2 regions of the Butyrivibrio sp. WCD2001 genome follow, and region 1 is predicted to be linked to the other one. Evidence: riboswitches for the same ligand, from Rfam matches in the RefSeq annotation. Region 1 holds a riboswitch; the other holds the start of a gene.
What was found. Region 1 has a riboswitch for thiamine pyrophosphate ahead of thiT (energy-coupled thiamine transporter ThiT). Riboswitches for the same ligand answer to the same signal wherever they lie in the genome.
Positions count from the first base shown of each region.

Region 2: linked by a shared signal. The riboswitch ahead of thiW (energy coupling factor transporter S component ThiW) and the one ahead of thiT (energy-coupled thiamine transporter ThiT) in region 1 are both predicted to bind thiamine pyrophosphate.

Region 1 is NZ_KE384200.1:359,234-365,975, reverse strand. It holds gene G630_RS23045 (ATP-dependent DNA helicase) at 1-1,219, opposite strand, end outside; gene G630_RS0119520 (HPr family phosphocarrier protein) at 1,298-1,528, opposite strand; gene asnA (aspartate--ammonia ligase) at 1,800-2,810, shown strand; TPP riboswitch at 2,909-3,011, shown strand; gene thiT (energy-coupled thiamine transporter ThiT) at 3,075-3,767, shown strand; gene addA (helicase-exonuclease AddAB subunit AddA) at 3,782-6,742, opposite strand, start outside.
Region 2 is NZ_AUJZ01000005.1:31,927-38,668, forward strand. It holds gene G630_RS0105075 (ABC transporter ATP-binding protein) at 1-1,479, shown strand, start outside; gene G630_RS0105080 (hypothetical protein) at 1,466-1,810, opposite strand; gene G630_RS23380 (M56 family metallopeptidase) at 1,800-3,632, opposite strand; partial or broken gene G630_RS25800 (BlaI/MecI/CopY family transcriptional regulator) at 3,732-3,848, opposite strand; TPP riboswitch at 4,272-4,376, shown strand; gene thiW (energy coupling factor transporter S component ThiW) at 4,504-5,064, shown strand; gene thiM (hydroxyethylthiazole kinase) at 5,065-5,919, shown strand; gene thiE (thiamine phosphate synthase) at 5,983-6,627, shown strand; gene thiD (bifunctional hydroxymethylpyrimidine kinase/phosphomethylpyrimidine kinase) at 6,630-6,742, shown strand, end outside.

The sequences.
Region 1 (6,742 bases):
GGCTCTCAAAGGCCCTTAATACTTCAAGGTTAATCTCCTTGCTGTACATATCCCTTCCTCTGTCCAGCAGATTGTGGGCCTCATCTATCAGGAATATATTCTCTCCCTTATTACCGGCCGCAAAAAATCTCTTCAAATATATAAAAGGATCAAATACATAGTTGTAATCACAAATAATAGCATCCGCAAAAAGACTGAGATCAAGTGAGAGCTCAAAAGGACATACACTGTGCTTTTTTGCATAATGCTCTATAGTCTGCCTGTCGAAGCTGTCCGCCTTGGTCAAAACCTCGTAAATGCAGTCGTTAATCCTGTCAAAATGACCTTCTGCGTAGGGGCAGGCCGCGGGATTGCAGTCGCTCTTTTCAATAAAGCATATCTTATCCTTCGCAGTGAGTGTCACTGTCTTGAATTTAAGTCCCTGCTCCCTTCTTAGTATCTCGAAGGTCTCCTCAGCCACTGTTCTGGTTATGGTCTTCGCTGTCAGATAGAAAATCCTGTCCGCTTTATCCTCACCGATAGCCTTAACAGCAGGGAAAACAGTACTAATGGTCTTGCCTGTGCCTGTAGGTGCCTCGAGAAAAAGCTTTCTGCCATGGTAGATGGTTCTATACACGCTTGCTGCAAGATCCTTTTGTCCCTCTCTGTAAGGAAAAGGAAACTGCGCCCCCTGTATGGATTTCTTTCTCACCTCATCCCAGGTTGCAAGGTACTCTGCCCATCTGTGATACAAAGAAAGCGTATTTTCAAACCACTCTATAATCTCCGCAGCAGTATGATCTTCCTCAAAAAGCTTTATTTCCTCTGATTCTATATTGCAATAGGTGATCCTGACGCTTACCTTTTCAAGCTCATTTTGCATTGTCAGGATTGCAGCATAGCATCTGGCCTGAGCCAGATGAACGTAGTCAGGCTCCTTTATTTTCTTCAAATCCCTGTAGGTGCCTTTAATTTCATCGACGAGAAGAGGCTTATCCTTCCTCTCCATTACTCCGTCGGCTCTGCCATCTATGGTCAATATGTAGTTAGTATCCGTGTGCGTGTAACTAAGCGGGACTTCCGCCTGATAATCCGACCCCATGCGCTTTTGGATCATGCGGTGTATTCTTCCGCCCTCCTGCATCGCAGTGTCAGGTGCATGATGTATTCTGTTGTCCAGATTGCCTGATCGGAATAGAAACTCGACCAGGGCTCGAACTGAGATTTTAATTTCCTTCATAATATGAAAACTCCCCATGACAGTATATCATGGGGAGCCCATCGTTTCAGATAAAACTTTATGCGCAATGATATATAATTAGCAAGCTACAGCGTGCTCACTAAGATAGTTTTCGAATTCCTTGTTGAACCCACGATAGCGAACTGTAAGCGGGCAGTCAAAGTTAAGGCCAAAGACACCAAGTATAGACTTAGCATCTACTGTAAAATGGTTGTACGAAACGTCTACATCGAAATCGCACTTAGTTGCAGCGCTAACAAAATCCTTTACCTGATTCGGTGTTAATTTGATTATTTTCTTAATTTCCATAGTCTTTAATCTCCTTACAATGAGAAATTATAAATCAAAAAAACGAAAAAATATTGTAGATTTTCTTAGGAATTTCTTAAGACTTTCTTAAAACGATTAAGTTGCTGATATTATGCTTCTTTTTGAGGTTGTTAATTCAAAATTTACTACCATTTCATGGCTCTTTTGGTGTGAATTATTAAAAAACCGCATAAAATGCAAATATTTTGCTTGCATGAAGCGAAAAAAAGCGCTTTAATTTTAAATATATTTTATCGAGAGGAGCATTGTTATGGAAAATCTTATTATTCCCCAGGATTACAAGTCTGCATTAAACCTCCACGACACGCAGGTCGGTATCAAAACAGTTAAGGACTTTTTTCAGAATACTCTTTCTGAGAATTTGAATCTTCTCCGTGTTACCGCGCCCCTGTTTGTTGCGCCCGAGTCAGGACTTAATGATAATTTGAACGGCGTTGAGCGTCCCGTAGCCTTTGATATCCGCGAGGAGAATGAGCGTGAAGCTGAGATAGTTCACTCACTTGCTAAGTGGAAGCGCTACGCACTTAAAAAATACGGCTTCAAAGTCGGCGAAGGTCTCTATACCGACATGAACGCAATCAGAAGAGATGAGATTCCCGACAATATCCATTCGGTATTCGTAGATCAGTGGGACTGGGAGAAAATCATCAGCAAGGCAGACCGCAATTTTGACTTCCTTAAGGACACTGTTCGTACAATATATAAGGTTCTTCGCAAGACTGAGAAGTATATGTCAATTCAGTATGACTATATAGAAGAGATCCTTCCTCATGATATTTTCTTCATCACCTCACAGGAGCTTGAAGATATGTATCCGGGAAAAGATGCCAAGGAGCGTGAATATCTCATCACAAAGGAAAAGGGTGCTGTTTTCATCATGCAGATCGGTGATCTTCTTGCATCCGGCGAGAAGCATGACGGAAGAGCTCCGGACTACGATGACTGGGCATTGAACGGCGATATTCTTGTTTACTATCCCGTGCTTGATATTGCACTTGAGCTCTCATCAATGGGTATCCGTGTAGATGAGGATTCTCTTAAGGAGCAGCTCGAGAAGGCCGGCTGCACAGAGCGTGCAGAGCTTCCTTTCCAGAAGGCTATTTTGGAGAAAAAGCTTCCCTATACCATCGGTGGTGGTATCGGTCAGTCAAGACTTTGCCTCTTCTTCTTAAGAAAGGCACACATCGGTGAAGTACAGTGCTCACTTTGGGCTGAGGATTACACCGACTATGCAAGAGAAAACGGTATACCGCTGTTATAATATCGCTATTTGATTTTCATTGAAAACACCCAATAATTCTGTTGACAAAGATTATGAAATAGCATTAAATTAAATCGAAAACTACATATAAATTATAAATATTTTGCTAGGGGAGCTTTGCTGAGATGGTGTTGAGCCCAACATCGACCCTTATTACTTGAACCGGGTAATACCGGCGTAAGGAAGCATATATATCGCGATGCGGTAAATATGATGAAAATGAAGCCTCCCCCGTGCAGAATAATAAACGGAGGAGGTTTTTATATGTCCCTATTTTTTAAGCTTGTAGACGATACTTACCAGCCCACCTCAGCAGGCTACGGCCTTCTGGTTATGTTATTTATTTTTGCGCTTATAGCTACATGCTTTTTCACAGGAAAAGATCATAAAAATCATTTTTCTGTAAAGCAGCTGGTATTTGCGGCTATGTGCGTTACCCTGGCAATGATCACATCAATGATCAAGATATGGGAGATGCCCATGGGTGGAGCCGTTACACTGTTCTCGATGTTCTTCATTACATTCGTAGGATATCTGTACGGTGTAAGAGCAGGTCTTACTTCTGCACTCGCATACGGACTACTTCAGCTCATCATCGGACCCTATATCATCAGTATTCCTCAGCTCATATGTGATTATATCCTTGCGTTTGGTGCGCTTGGAGTTTCCGGATTATTCTCACGTTTCAAGCATGGCATGAGCTTAGGTTATATCGCAGGTGTTTTAGGTCGTCTGTTCTTTGCAGTACTCTCAGGAGTGATCTTCTTTGGCCAGTATGCACCTGAGGGTATGAGCGCTTTCAGATACTCACTAGTATATAACGGTTCCTACCTCGGAGCTGAAGCAGTGCTCACATTTGCTATTCTCTGTGTTCCTGCAGTCAGAAATGCATTCACAAGAATCAAGTATCTTGCAAATGAAGAAGACGTAAGAGAACAGCTTCATCTTGCATCATGATGAGAACTACATAATTACAAATTTATAGTTTCGCCCAGGGTGAAGGAGTAGATTATTCTCTCCTTCACCTTTTTATGTGTGATCCTCTCAAGCGCATCCTCATAGTATTCCAACTGAATTTTGTATCTCTCTGAGAGTTCGCTTCCGTCCTTTACTCTATCAGTCTTATAATCCAGGAGAACGAGTCCATCGTCCTCTTCAAACCAGACGTCAATAATCCCCTGAATAAGAACCTGCTCGGAGTCGGGGAATTTGGAATTAACCTTATTCGCACTTATTCCCATCATAAAGGGTGACTCTCTGTGAAGCCTTCCCAAATCGTGAGCCTTCTTCATACGCTCTCCGATGTCGCTCTTATAAAAGGCAAGTATATCCTTCTCATCCACGCTGTCAGAAGCTCCTTCGGGCATTCTGCCGAGAGCTTCCATCTTCTTCATCCAGTTTACAAGGTCACCTGCTCTATCATCAGGAGTCATATCTCCCTCATCATACAAAAGCTCCATAACTCTGTGGTAGATTGTACCCCTTGCAGCACCTTTAGCCTGTTTCTCCTTTTCGGCGATGAAGGAAGGAACTATCTCTTCTTCGTCAAATATAAAGTGAGTAGGCTCATCCTTTTGCTCCAGCATAGCTTTTTTAAGCTCTGTAACCGTAGTCTTTACATAAAGGCCTTCGAAAGAGTCAAATGCGTAGCTGTCGCCAAATCTCTCACCGAAAAGATCTGCATAGCGCAGTTTCTCCGGACCGGCAGGCATAAGAAGATTATCCAGGCGCACCTTGGCTGTAACATCTCTGTTTATCTCTTCTGCTGTCAGTTCATCCTTAGTCATAACCCTGAAACCAAAGGGGACCTCATCGCTTCTGTTTAACGGATCACAGGACACTCCAACACTCTCGCAAAGCTTCGCATAGTCAGGATGACGGGCAAGTGCCATCAAAACCAGATCAAGATAGCTTCCGGCAGAACTCCTTAGATAATACGGAAGAATGTAGGGCATCTCTCCGGAAAGTGCCTCTCTGTTTCTCAGAAGCATATTCCTTCCTAGCCTTCCTCTAAGGCTTCCTTCAGATGCCTTTTCTTCATCGCCTATCTCTATCTGACCGGTCATAATAAGCTTATCCTTGGCTCTTGTCATGGCAACATAAAGAATACGCATCTCCTCACCGAGAATATCCATCTTCATATTCTCGCCCATGATATTCTTTCTCAGCGTCTTATATTGAATACGCCTCTCGAGATCAATGGCAGGTGCTCCAATTCCATAGTCCATGTCAAGCACAACGGAGTCTTTAGTATCCATGAAGTTAAAGGATTTTGCCATTCCCGAGAGGAAAACAACGGGGAACTCAAGTCCCTTACTCTTGTGGATACTCATTATGCGTACAACATCGGCATTTTCATCAAGAATATTGGCTTCGCCGTAATCCACTTCGTATTTCTCAAGCTGCTCTATATACCTTACAAAATGGAAAACTCCGCTAAAGCTGGTCTTCTCGTAGTCTACAGCCTTCTCCTTAAGCATATTCAGATTTGCAAGGCGCTTCGTGCCTCCCGGAAGTGATGCGCAGTATTCTGCAAAATGAGTGTCGCTTAAAATCGTGCCTATAAGCTCACTTACGGGGAGATATTCGGCCCTCTGCCTGTAGTCTTCTATGAGATTTATAAACGCGCTTATCTTATTCTCCAAGGGCTGAAGCTGTTCGAGATTTTTGCATCTAAGCAGAATATCGTAAAAGCTGTCACCCTCGAAGCCGGTCTTCTCTGTATCCCTGTCGGCTGCCTTAATAAGCGCAAGATCCTCATCGGTAAAGCCGCCTATATCAGAGCGCATCACACTTGCAAGAGGAATATCCTGTCTCGGATTATCCAGAATTCTAAGGAAATTCAGAACCGTCACCACTTCTGTCGCTGAGAAATATCCCGTTCTCGATTCAACATAGGCAGGGATTCCCCTGCTTTCCAGAGTTTTCCTGAATATGTCATCCCAGCCCTTGGTAGTCCTTAGAAGTATTACTATATCTCCGTATCTGACCTTTCTGAAACTGTCTTCGCCCTCAGTTACAACTCCGCTCTCAAGCAGCTCCTCTATTCGCGTCGCTATCATGGAGGCCTCAAGCTCTCTCCCTTCATCAGAGGAAAGGTCTGTTACATCTCCGAGTAAAAGCTCTGTGGCAAAGGGATTCTCCCCTTCCGGCTGCGGAAATGTTCCGCCCACCACAAGTCTGGCATCTTCGTTGTATCTTACGCGTCCTAAATCCTCATCCATTATCTGCTCGAAGATATAGTTTACGCTGTCTAAGACCTCACTCCTACTTCGGAAGTTATTGTGAAGAGAGATCTTCCTCTCCGGCTGTCCCTCTTCCCATGAATACTTCGCCATTTTCTCCATGAAAATCTCAGGTCTTGCAAGTCTAAACTTATAGATACTCTGCTTTACATCGCCCACCATGAATCTGTTATATATTTTTTCTGATTCACCTGAGACTGCAGATAAAAGCAACTCCTGAACATTATTCGAGTCCTGGTACTCATCTATCATAACCTCTTCAAAATAATCCCTGTACTGGGCTGCTCCGCCTTTAAGGATTATTTCAAGAGCAAGATGCTCCATATCTCCAAAATCTATTATCCCCTTCTCTCTCTTCTTCTCATCGAATTTCTTTTTGAAGTCAAGTGCAAGAAGAGCCAGCGTTTTCACGGGCTTTGCAGCAAAAGCCATATGAGCGCAAATAGTCTTTTTATCCTCGGCAAAATATTTCTCTTGAAGCTTCCCTATAAGTTTTTTTGCCTTATCCCTATAGTTCTTTGCAAGTTCTCTCTTATCAGCATTAACAGAATCATCCTTCTTGGTAGAAAGCCTTGCAAAATTCATATTCAAAACCATGGCTCTGACTTCATCGAAAGATTTATCTCCGCTCTGTCTGATTGCAGATGCCTGGTCAAGCTCATTCTCCAAAAGATCTCCAAAAAAGTA
Region 2 (6,742 bases), on a different contig from region 1:
TACAAGGGGTCTGATGAGGGACTTTTAAAAGATGTTTCACTAAAGGTTAAGGAGGGAGAGACCCTTCTTCTGTGCGGTGCTTCAGGCTCAGGGAAGACTACTCTGATAAGACTTATCAATGGACTCATACCTCATTATTATCCGGGAGATCTGAAAGGGTGTGTAAAAGTCGCAGGAAAAGATATAAGCAAAACACAGCTATACGAGCTTGCAGGTATTGTCGGAACAGTTTTTCAGAATCCGAGAAGCCAGTTCTTTTCAGTGGATACAGATGGCGAGATAGTATTTGGACCTGAGAATATTGGACTTGAACCTTCCGAGATTAAAAAGAGAGCCGGCCTGGTGACTAAGGAAATGACTTTGGAGAATCTTCTTGGCAGGAGCCTTTTTGAGCTCTCCGGTGGTGAAAAACAGAAGATTGCCTGTGCATCGGTTTCAGCGCTGCTTCCAGAAATAATCCTTTTGGATGAACCATCATCGAACCTTGATTGGAGCGCAATAGATGAGCTCAGGACTGCTATACAGAACTGGAAGAAACAGGGAAAGACTATTGTGATATCCGAGCATAGATTGTGGTATCTGAAGGATGTGATAGACCGCGTTATCTATATGGAGGACGGTGACATTGCGGGGGAATGGCAGGGGAAAGAGTTCTTCTCATTGTCTGATAAAGAAATTAAGAATCTAAAGCTTAGACCGGTACGAATTGAAGAGAAGTTCATTGCGAAATACGATGAAGCCTCAAAGGCAGGAAAAGGCAGGAAGATTTCAGCTACGGACGAAAGTGACATAACGCTTAAGGATTTTTATTTCACATATAAGAGGCGCCCATATCTTTTCAGAAAGAAAAAGCTATCGCAGGCGGACGGGGATATTCTCAGTTTAAATATCCCTGAGCTAAGCGTGCCAAAAGGCGCAGTGATAGGTGTTATAGGGAAAAACGGGACAGGAAAATCGACTTTCCTAAGATGTGTCTGTGGACTTGAAAATGAGTGCCGCGGATCGATTATTACTGACGGAGCGGCATTGAAGGGCAAGAAACGCATCGGAATCAGCTATATGGTGATGCAGGATGTAAACCACCAGCTTTTTACTGACAGCGTTGAAGCAGAAGTGCTTCTTTCCATGAAAAATGAGGATAAGAAGCGATGTGACAAAATACTTGATAGCCTCGGACTTTTGGAATATAAGGACAAGCATCCGATGGCATTGTCAGGTGGACAGAAACAGCGAGTTGCCATAGCTTCAGCAATAGCAGCAGATGCAAGGCTTCTCTTGTTTGACGAACCGACATCGGGACTGGACTATTCTCATATGGTGAAAGTCTCTGAGCTTTTGAGGAAACTTGCTGATTCCGGACGAACAGTCCTTGTCTCAACCCATGATCCGGAACTGATAGAGCTATGTTGTGATTATGTACTATGTATTAATAATGGGAAGGCTGTGAAATTGGAAAAATCACAGTTTAAACACTCATAGAACCAATGAATAAAACTACTGCTACGAGCCCTCCCCAGATATTAGCAAGGATTTCAAGGATCCCAAGGAAAAGATATTTTCTGGAGGGTTTGCTTCCGTCTTTTACTGACTTTACAGCAAAGATTGTACCTAAAACAGAAATAATCAAGCATGGTAGTGGTGCCAGAAATATGCCTATGAGACCGACCATTGCAAATATTGAATATATTGTGCCCCTGTGAGTGGGAGCCTCCAGCATACTGGCAAGTACCCAACATATGATGGTAACTACGAATACAATGATTGGTATCAGTACAAGGATCCTTGAAATGTTATGGTATTTAGAATTCATCTTCCTCTCCTAAATCATAACTACCGGTAATTACAGGAACATAGATGCCATCACTGCCCCAAGGTTGAACCATGACGTAGCTTTCATAGATAGCACCATCAGGGAAAAGCAGATTAATGACAACTCCTTGTTCTGTCTCCTCTTGAATCTCAATCTTAACTTTTGTTTCATCATCTGAAAGGTTGAGAAGATATCTTGCAGAAGCACTGGGATCAAACAACTTACTGTAGTATCCGTTTGTATCCTGCTTTGCGATTCCGTTAAGGATTTCACCAAGGCCGTTCTTAGTGTAATTAACAGCATTGAAATCCTCAGGATGCTCGCAATAAGCTTTGTTAAAATCCTTTACTGATTCGATATTTTCGCAGAAGTTCATTTCCTCGGAGTCCACCATTACTACACCTTCTCTGTCCTTGGCAAATTTCAAAGTCTCCTGCCATACATATACGTGAGGCTCTGAATCTGCAGCATAGTAGTGCACCTCTGCCTTATTATAATCATTTGTAATGATTATTGTTTTATTGGGAATTTCCTCACTTCCAAACATACTGGGCCATGGGCTTGAATATCCAAAGGATATGGATCCATCCGCATCAAAAAACAAAAGCTCCTCGTCCATCAGATTCTGCATTGCCTTCTCATTTGAATAAGAAACAATTGCATCCGCATTCCTGTCTTCGAAGTCATTAATCCAGTTAGAAAACAGTTCATCATACGCCGCTCTTTCAGAGTAATCATAACTCTTTTCATTTCCACCAGAAGCACTTGTAAAGAAGCATCCATAGAGAGCACCGCTTACCGCGATCAACATTGTGATAAGCCAGAAGGAAGGCTTTCTATAATTGAATATCTGTTTAATTCTTGTTTTTACTCCCACCTCTCCAAAAGCAAGTGAATATGTGAGGGCATATCTTCTATGTGTACTGCAATTTAAGAGTGATGTAGCATAGGACTTCTTCTCTTCAAGTGACATATTCTTTATCACGCGCTCGTCGCAGGCAAGTTCAATGTCCTTACAAAACAGTGTAAAGGAAATCCACACAAGAGGATTAAACCAGTGAATTCCAAGAAGAATAAAGCCTATAAGCTTTCTAATGTGGTCATACCTTGCAATATGCGCTCTCTCATGTAAAAGCACATTACCGACAGTCTCCTCATCAAGACCTGAAGGCAGATAAATTGCAGGCTTTATAAATCCAAGAATAAAGGGAGTATCTATAGCATCACACACGAAAACATCATCATGTGCTTTCCCTGCTGCTTTTGCACCATCCCCACACTCATTGTTCTTACCAAGTTTAATAGAAACATTTATATCTTTTTTAATTGAAATAAAGCTCACAACTGCATATAAAGCCACTGCAAAAACGCCGATAATCCATACCATCCGAAGCCATGCAAGAATTTCACTTCTTACAGACAAAACCTCCAGCGCTCCACTATTTGCGCTGGTGGCTATGATCTGTTCATTTGGCAGATAGTCATACTCTGCATCAGAAGGCACTATCATATTATCGCCACCTATAGACGCAGCTCCCACTTCAGAAGCCGGAGTGTAGTCATGATAAGTAGCCTCAGGCACTTCTTCATCTTTGTTATCTCCAAGCAAAAGAGATTCTACTGCCCCATTCACATCCGGGAAAATCCCAAACTGTGATTCAACCTGAAAAGGCATGATGAGCTTTAATGCTACAATAGCCCAAAGCACACCCATAAACCACTTAGGTGCCTTCTTTAAAGGAAACCTCAAAAGAATAACTGCTATCATGAGAAATGAGGCTGTTATGCTCATCTCAAGAATTTTAATAAAAACTGTCCCCATACATTTCCCTCCAATTTTCAAGTAATCCAGGTACTGTGAAAGCACCTATTTCTGTAATTCATTTATTTTCCTGCACCATATCCGAACAAAAGCAAGCATTTAATCCTTCGCCTTATCAATGATTTCCCTAATCTCATCAAGCTCCTTTTTTGAGAGCTTCTGACGAGAAGTGAAAGCTGCAAGAAAAGCAGGTAAGGATCCCCCAAATGTTTCCTCTACAAACTCCCTGGTCTATTCTGTGTAGACTTCATATTCTGAGTTTACTCTGAATAGACCAAGTTGTCAACCTTTATTCTCTATTACCTTGAAATCTAGAGAAAGTCAGGAATCAAGGTAATCACACGCTAAAATTGCTTTATTTTATCGGGGGATAATACAGAACTGATTTTGTCGGGCTAACACCCAACCTCAAATTATGCTAATATATATGAGTAGAGGCAAAGACGCTTTTCAAAAGATTGGCGGTCTTTGTCTTTTCTTTTTGCCTTAAGAGAAAGGGGGATGAAGGATGGTCACATTAAATGATTATCTGTATTCGGGGGATACGGTTTTAAAGATTTTGCAGAGATATCACAATGATATTATTGATTAAAAACTATTGCGCGTAATTGAATTTTGTTGTATAAAAAATAGGAAAAATTAAACAGACGGGAGCCTGTAGTACAGGCTGAGAGGAAGGTGTGACCTTCGACCGAGAACCTGATTTGGATAATGCCAACGTAGGGATGCCTGATATTATGGGAAGAACGTATGCGGAAGCAATCTGAACGGTTGCTTCCTTTTTTGTTGGAAAAATGGGCATCGTTTTCCGGTTTGTGGTTGAATGCCGTGGGGAGTCTCTTTGCAAGCCGTCTGGGATAGGAGATGAGGTATGAAAAAAAGTAACTATTTGTTGAGGCTGGTTATGCTGGCCATGTTTGTGGCGCTCGGAGTTGTGATATCACCGATTCTGAGAGTTGAGGGAATGTGCCCGATGGCGCATCTTATCAACATAACCTGTGCGGTCTTCATGGGACCGGCTTACGCGCTTCTCTGTGCACTTCTAATCGGCATCATCAGGATGGCGATTATGGGAATTCCGCCCCTTGCTCTGACCGGAGCTGTTTTCGGGGCAACACTCTCAGGAGTTTTTTACAAATTATCAAAAGGGAAAATCTTCGCAGCGGTCCTTGGGGAGATCATCGGAACGGGCCTTATCGGCTCTGTCGTATCCTACCCTGTTATGACTTATCTCTGGGGGAAAGAGGGCCTGACCTGGTTTTTCTACGTTCCGAGCTTTATCTGCGGAACCCTTATCGGGGGAAGCATCGCATTTTTGCTGCTTCTAAGACTTAAGGCTACGGGTATGCTTTCAAGGATTCAGAACAGTCTTAGGGATGTTGAGGCAACTGAAGAAAACAGCGAAAGTAATACAAAAAGAAAGGCGTCATAAATGTCTGAGCTAATTCACTGTATAACAAATCCAATATCTATGATGCAATGCGCAAATGCAATTTTAGCACTTGGCGCGAAGCCGATAATGGCTGAGCATCCGTTGGAAGTCAGGGAAATCACTGAGAGCGCTTCTGCTCTTGTAATTAATCTGGGTAATATATCGGACACCAGAATGGAGTCGATGGAGATATCTTTTGAGACTGCTCTGGAGAAAAATATACCGGTTGTGATAGATGCGGTGGGCGTAGCCTGCTCCAAGCTTCGCAGGGATTTTGTGATGAGGCTTCTAAAGATGAGGTCGCAGAAACCGGAATTGTCTTTGAGGGAAAAGGGGATCCTTTTAATAAAGGGGAACTATTCTGAAATCAAGGCGATTTTTGATGAGACCTATAGAGGAGTTGGCGTTGATGCAGACGAAAGTCTGGGAACTTCAGAGATAGCTGATATTGTAAGAATGCTGGCTTTGAATCTGGGAGTGATCGGACTCGCCAGCGGAGAGAAGGACATCGTATCAGATGGAAGTCGTACATTTTTTATAAGTAATGGGAATCCAATGATGGGGGTGATTACGGGAACCGGGTGCATGCTAGGGGCTATATGCGGCGTGTTTCTGGCAAGGAATGCGAGCATAGAAGCTGTCACCCGCGCTGTCGGATTTTTCGGGATTGCCGGAGAAATTGCATATGAGAGAGAGGAAGCAGTTACGGAGAGGCTTACAAATGGCGAAGCATCTGAAAGCATGGTTGGAAGCGGAAGTTTTCTTGTTGAACTTTTAAATGCAATTTCAATGATCGATGAAGAAACTGTAAAAAGTTTGCTTAGATGCGCTGAAGAAAAACAATCATCTAACTGAATTCATTTTTCATAAAACATAGAAAGGATTAGTCCGGTCATAGGATTGGATAGTACAAGACAGATGGGAAGAATATACAGAGAACAGCTAAAGCTCTACCTGGTGACAGACAGCACCGGAATGGATGAGGAGACGTTTCTTCGAAAGACGGAGGCAGCCATACGGGGCGGCGCCACGATTGTCCAGATCAGGGAAAAGGAAAAGAGCACCCGTGAATACATGGAGCTTGCGGGTAAGGTTCATGAGATTACGGCAAGGTACAAGGTGCCGCTGATTGTGGACGACAGGATAGATGTGGCGATGGCGATAGGAGCAGAGGGTGTACACCTTGGGCAGAGCGACATGCCGGTCAGCGTCGCAAGAAGAATTGTGGGAGGCAAGATGATAATCGGTGCCACGACAAAGACAGTGCCGCAGGCGAAGGAAGCTTATGAAAGCGGTGCCGATTACCTTGGAGTAGGAGCAATTTATCCCACCACCACCAAAGTGAAGACGGTTTTGACTTCTGTGGATATGCTTCGAAGTATCTGCGAAGCTGTCCCAATACCCGCAAATGCCATAGGCGGGCTCAATAAGGATAATATTCAGATTCTAAAAGGTGTCCCGATAGCAGGAATATGTGTTGTGTCTGCAATCATGAAGGCAGAAGATCCGGAAAAGGCAGCGGCAGAATTGGTCGCAGCTTTTGAGGAACTGGGGGACTTATGAAAATGAAGACGGTTTTAACAATTGCCGGAAGTGACTCGTCCGGGGGAGCCGGAATCCAGGCGGACATCAAGACTATTGAATCGCACGGCGTTTTCGCAATGAGTGTGATAACCGC